2 regions of the Peribacillus sp. FSL R5-0717 genome follow, and region 1 is predicted to be linked to the other one. Evidence: riboswitches for the same ligand, from Rfam matches in the RefSeq annotation. Region 1 holds a riboswitch; the other holds the start of a gene.
The links. Region 1 has a riboswitch for S-adenosylmethionine ahead of metK (methionine adenosyltransferase). Riboswitches for the same ligand answer to the same signal wherever they lie in the genome.
Positions count from the first base shown of each region.

Region 2: linked by a shared signal. The riboswitch ahead of NYE65_RS19145 (Fur-regulated basic protein FbpA) and the one ahead of metK (methionine adenosyltransferase) in region 1 are both predicted to bind S-adenosylmethionine.

Region 1 covers NZ_JBBOOF010000001.1:1,974,724-1,977,881, forward strand. Annotated here, with positions in the region: gene metK (methionine adenosyltransferase) at 170-1,363, opposite strand; SAM riboswitch class I at 1,527-1,689, opposite strand; gene pckA (phosphoenolpyruvate carboxykinase (ATP)) at 2,119-3,158, shown strand, end outside.
Region 2 covers NZ_JBBOOF010000001.1:3,962,192-3,965,349, forward strand. Annotated here, with positions in the region: gene thiD (bifunctional hydroxymethylpyrimidine kinase/phosphomethylpyrimidine kinase) at 1-147, opposite strand, end outside; gene thiW (energy coupling factor transporter S component ThiW) at 116-637, opposite strand; gene tenA (thiaminase II) at 653-1,342, opposite strand; TPP riboswitch at 1,440-1,544, opposite strand; SAM riboswitch class I at 1,702-1,806, shown strand; gene NYE65_RS19145 (Fur-regulated basic protein FbpA) at 1,977-2,165, shown strand; gene NYE65_RS19150 (aspartyl-phosphate phosphatase Spo0E family protein) at 2,418-2,612, shown strand; gene NYE65_RS19155 (GNAT family N-acetyltransferase) at 2,682-3,158, opposite strand, start outside.

The DNA.
Region 1 (3,158 bases):
TGAAACTCACGAGTATTTGCTCCTAATTCACGAATAAACGCTCATTATTCATGAGTAAGGCCCTTAAAGTTGAATTTCTTTGGGATTTCTTGAATTATTCCCGCAGACGGCTAAGTTAATCCATAAAAAAGGTGCCCCGCAAATAACGGGACACCTTTTTTTATATGAATTACGCTTGTGCTTTTAATGTTTCTGCTTTGTCCGTGCGTTCCCATGGAAGATCAACATCTGTACGGCCGAAGTGTCCGTATGCAGCTGTTTGTTTGTAGATTGGGCGACGAAGGTCAAGCATTTTGATGATACCAGCTGGACGAAGGTCGAAGTTTGCGCGAACTAGGTCAACAAGGACTTCTTCGCTAACTGTACCAGTTCCGAACGTATCAATGGAGATCGATACAGGCTCTGCCACACCAATTGCGTATGCCAATTGAACTTCCGCTTTGTCGGCAAGGCCGGCTGCCACGATGTTTTTCGCAACGTAACGTGCAGCGTATGCAGCAGAACGGTCAACTTTAGTAGCATCCTTACCAGAGAATGCACCGCCGCCGTGACGAGCGTATCCGCCGTAAGTATCAACGATGATTTTACGTCCAGTAAGACCAGCATCCCCTTGAGGTCCGCCGATTACGAAACGGCCAGTCGGGTTGATGAAGTACTTAGTATCTGCATCGATCAACTCGGCTGGAACGACAGCTTTGATCACATGTTCTTTTAGATCGGCTTGAATTTGTTCAAGCGTAATTTCTGCATCATGCTGTGTAGAGATGACGATTGTATCTACACGTACAGGACGGTTATTCTCATCATATTCCACGGTTACCTGTGTTTTACCATCAGGGCGTAGGTAAGCAAGAGTTTCATCTTTACGAACTTGAGTCAAGCGGAATGAAAGTTTATGCGCCAATGAAATCGGAAGCGGCATAAGCTCTTCTGTTTCATTACAAGCGAATCCGAACATAAGACCTTGGTCCCCTGCACCGATTGCATCGATTTCTTCATCTGACATATTTCCTTCACGAGCTTCCAATGCTTTATCGACACCAGCTGCGATATCGGCAGACTGCTCATCAATGGAACTCAAAACGGCACAAGTTTCAGCATCGAAACCGTATTTCGCACGTGTATAGCCAATTCCTTTAACCGTATCACGAACGATACGCGGGATATCCACGTAAGCGGACGTTGTAATTTCACCAGCAACAAGTACAAGACCTGTAGTTACACTAGTTTCACACGCAACACGTGCATTTGCATCCTTAGCTAGGATAGCATCTAAAATGGAATCTGAAATCTGATCACAAATTTTGTCCGGATGGCCCTCTGTAACAGATTCAGAAGTAAATAGACGTTTCTTTGACATCATATTTCCTCCTTGGAAGTTAGTATGTTGTAGGCATAAGCCTGATTTTTACGGAACTCGTTTCCCTCATTAGTTTCAACTATAGACACAGAATTACTTATAAAAAACACAAAAACCTTCCCTGGCAAATGAGGAAAGGTTTAAAATTCTGTCTTCTATCCTTTCACTCTTATCGTTCAAGGGTTTTTTACCTTGCTCAGGTTAGCACCATCACCACTATTCCTTGAAGACCTTCGCTTTATTTTCGGCGATCGATCTTGGAGTCAAGTTCAATATGGCAGGTTGCTGGGTTTCAAAGGGCCTGTCCCTCCACCAACTCGGGATAAGAGAATCCGTACAATTTAAGATATTATCGTATCTAGCTGGAATTTGTCAATGCTTTTCTAAAAAGAACATTTCCACCCAGAATGGCGTTCATTTGAAAAAACATGTTGATACAACGTCCTAGAGGGGTTTACAACGCAATATACGAATAGAAATGTTGTAAATTGCCATTAATAATAAAGTATTGAATATCGAAAAGGAACGACATCCAGACTTTCCCTTTAGACATATATTGTTTACTTACTTCCTATTTAAATAAATTTTTCCTCATGAAAGTATATGCAATCATCCTGACTCGGTTCCTGCCGGATTAAAATGATTAATGCGGCTATCTGAAAATAATCACAAATTAAAAGAAATAGTATAGACTAATTAAATGAATGTGTTATACTAATTGTAATCTAAAAACTCAAACAAAGGAAGGTACCTCATATATGAATTCTGTAGATGTTTCTAATGAGTTACACCAATTATTAACAGGAAACAATGTGCAAACTCAACTATCAGTTCCTCAATTGGTCGAAAAAGTACTAAGCAGAAATGAAGGCGTTTTAACATCAACCGGCGCGGTAAAAGCTGAAACTGGCAAATATACTGGTCGTTCACCTAAAGATAAATATATCGTGGAAGAAGCATCAGTTAAAGATAAAATCGATTGGGGTCCCGTGAACCGGCCGATTTCCGAAGATGTGTTCAATAAACTATATAATAAAGTAGTTGACTACCTAAAAGCAAAAGAAGAGATTTTTGTTTTTAAAGGTTTCGCTGGTGCAGACGAATCATCACGTCTTCCCATCCGTGTTGTTAATGAATATGCTTGGCATAACCTTTTCGCCCATACTTTGTTCATCCGTCCAAACGAAGAGGAACTGAGAGGTCACGAAGCTGAATTCACGATCCTTTCTGCACCTAACTTCAAAGCGGACCCCGAAGTGGACGGAACTACATCCGAAACGTTCATCATCGTATCATTTGAACGCCGTACGATCCTGATCGGCGGAACGGAATATGCAGGAGAAATGAAAAAATCGATCTTCTCGATCATGAACTACTTACTTCCAGAGGCTGGAATCCTTCCAATGCATTGCTCTGCCAACGTAGGACGTGAAGGGGACGTCGCTTTATTCTTCGGACTGTCCGGTACAGGCAAAACAACTTTATCAGCAGACACTAGCCGTAAATTGATTGGCGATGATGAGCACGGCTGGTCTTCTAACGGCGTATTCAACATCGAAGGCGGCTGCTATGCAAAAACGATCAACCTTTCACGTGAAAAAGAACCGCAAATTTTCGATGCAATCCGTTTTGGTGCTGTATTGGAAAATGTTGTTGTTGATCCGGATACGCGTGAAGCAAACTATGATGACAGTTCATTGACTGAAAACACTCGTGCTGCTTACCAAATGCAAGCAATCGATAACATCGTGAACCCAAGTATTGCAGGACATCCAAATACAATCATTTTCTTAACGGC
Region 2 (3,158 bases), 2.0 Mb from region 1:
AGAACGGACTTCCATTGTGTTTTGGGCAGTTACGGCTGTGATGGCAGACATTCCAAATACACCATGTGCAGAAAATGTTTTTAAATCCGCTTGTATTCCAGCACCGCCCCCTGAATCAGAGCCTGCGATCGTTAATGCTGTTTTCATAAAAAAACCCCTTCATATAATTATTTTTTAGCAGTATTTTAAGTAATATGAAAGCTAAAATCGCACCTGCGAATGAACTGAACATAAAAGCCGGTAAAAAACCAAAAAGTGCAGCTTTTTCTCCCAATAGGAGGGTGGCAAGCGGATAACAGGCCAGGGAACCGAGAAAGCCGGTCCCGATCACTTCCCCTAAACAGGCGAATTTTAAGCTTTGTGTTTTTCGGTAAAGGATGGCGGCCAAAAGTGCACCAATCATGCTGCCTGGAAAGGCGAAAATTGAACCGGTACCAGACATGTTTCTAATGATGGAAACTAAAAAAGCTTGTGTCACCGCATATGCAGGCCCCAATAGAACCGCCGTCAGGACATTTGCCAGATGTTGAATAGGAAAGATTTTTGCAAATCCTGCAGGGATGAAAATAAATGAACTGGTAAGCGTCGTTAAAGCCGTGATCATGGCAGTCAATGTCAGTTTCTTGATAGGGTTCATCCTCATGTCAACCACCTACAGAGGCCAATCCTGCTCATTTTGAACCATGTCCCAGAATAAATATTCATATCGGGAAGTAACCAAAAAGTGCTTTTCTAATCTAAGAAGTTCCTTTTCAGGCATGCCTTCCGTCAATTCTTCCAACAAAGCGATCAGCCACTTGTGTGCTTCCCCGAACTCAGGAGATGAATAGGACCTTATCCAATCTGCGTAGCGATTGTTTTCCAGTGCTGCTCCATTTTGTTCTTTTAATAGCAAACCGATTTCATAATAATCCCAAGCGCAGGGAAGGAGACAGGCGATCAAGTCTGCCAAAGTCCCATGCTGAGCTGCATTTAGCATGTAACCTGTATAGGCTAGAGTGGTTGGAGTAGGTTCTGTATTTTCCAATTCCTTGGAGCTGATCCCGAATTCGGAAGCATAATGCCGATGAATATCCATTTCCACTTGAAGGGTTTCATTTAAAATGCTCGCAAATTTTGCCATGGTTTCGATGTTATGGGCTTTGATGACACCTAAAGCAAAGAGCTTGGAATAATCCATGAGATAGACATAGTCCTGCTTCAGGTAATAGGCAAATTTCTTTTCAGGAAGTGTGCCGTTTCCAATTGCCTGGACAAAGGCATGTGAATGGTTCCTTTTCCAAATCTCTTTTGCCCGTGCATGCAGTCTATCACTGAATGTTTCTAATTTTGTATTCTCCATTGTTCATCCTCCTATAGAATGGCTCCCTTTGCCTTTGTTAAATAAAAAACCCCGTTCCTGAATACGGAACGGGGTAGATGGATATAGTCTGTAAAATGGACGATATCATCCACTTCCCTCCGCCGGTATGAGCCGGTTCAGGTTCAAAGGGTCCGGAACTAATTCCATCTCAGTCTTAAAAAAGACTCCCCTAGTGGTGTGAATTGTATGTAATTACTGACATCATATCAGAAAGACAAGAAAATGCAACCCGTATTTGAAAGAGGAATCACTTTATGTCCAGGAAAAAAGGGAGAACCAGGTAATTGACTTTTGAAGATTATTAGGATAGAATCATTTCTACATCATTATATATTGAATTCTTATCCAGAGAGGTGGAGGGACTTGGCCCTAAGAAACCTCGGCAGCGGACCCGTTTAGGGAACTGTGCTAAATCCAACAAGCATATGCTTGGAAGATAAGAAGAGCCGAACGGACACTGTCAGCCTCTTCTTAAATTAGAAGGGGCTTTTATTTTTGGGAAATAACGTTTAGTGACATACTAGAAAAGGTATATATAATTTGGTGAAATCAAACAAGTTGATAAAGTTTAGCTAACTAGAAGCAGGCACTAGGACGGAAAGGAGCCATTTACATGGCAGAATTATTTAAGAGGATTGAACAGAGGAAGGCAAAACTCATTGAAGAGCTATTGGCCAATGGAGTATACAAAACCTCTGATGAAAGGCACCTTTATGATGCCCCATTAAAAGTACTTGAAGATGAATATAAGATTGTTATAAATAGACCTAATAACGAGTCACCTTCTGAATGGATGACATAGTTATCGGAATACAATATTTGGATTTTTGGATAAGGGATATGATGTAAGCATTCGCAGTCTACACTAGTGGATGCTTTTTTTGCGTTTATTAGAAAACGACACAAATTATACATAATTAAATAACAAAATAGGTGTTTTGTCACATTTGACCTATAAAATAACACAATTAATTTCTGGGAAATAGTTGATTTTAACTAGTGATTTCATTATGATGAAAGTGTAAAAATATTGAATAAATGGGAGGTGGCTATGATGCCTTGCCGTAAGGTAACTATAGAAAAAGTAGAAGAGAAGAGACAGGAAATGATAAAGTTGGGAGCGATTTACGGCTTAACAAGTCTGCTGACTGTACAAGCCAGTCAAGAATTGGATACGCTATTGAATGCGTTAGCAAGTAAAAGAGATTCTGAATATTTTTCCCTTCAAGAAGCATATAGGTATTTTTAAATTAGCAATTCGACCTGTATTAATCTAAAAAAGCTACTGCTCAAGGCAATAGCTCTAAAGAATTATATATTAAATATCGACACGTTTACCTAGAATGATCAAATCCCGCTCAATGCCATCCATCTCGGCAACTTGAGGTAAATGTGCCCATTCTTCAAACCCGAATTTGGAAAAAAGCTTAAGGCTTGGTGTATTATGGGCGAAAATGAAACCCAATAAAGTCTTAACACCTAATTTTGGACTCAATTCAATTGCCTTTCGAATCGAAATTTGTCCAATTCCTTTTCCCCGGAAATAATCATCAATGTAAATGCTGATTTCGGCAGTGGAATTATATGCCGGTCGGCCATAAAAGGATTGAAAGCTCATCCATCCAGCGGTTTTCCCTTCTATAGTAATGATATATAGCGGTCTACTTTCTGAATGATGTTCCTCAAACCATTTAACCCTCGATTGGACGGATACAGGTTCCGTATCTGCCGTGACCATCCTTGAAGCAATTGTCGAATTATATATTTCAACAATTCTGGGTAGATCAGATAGTTC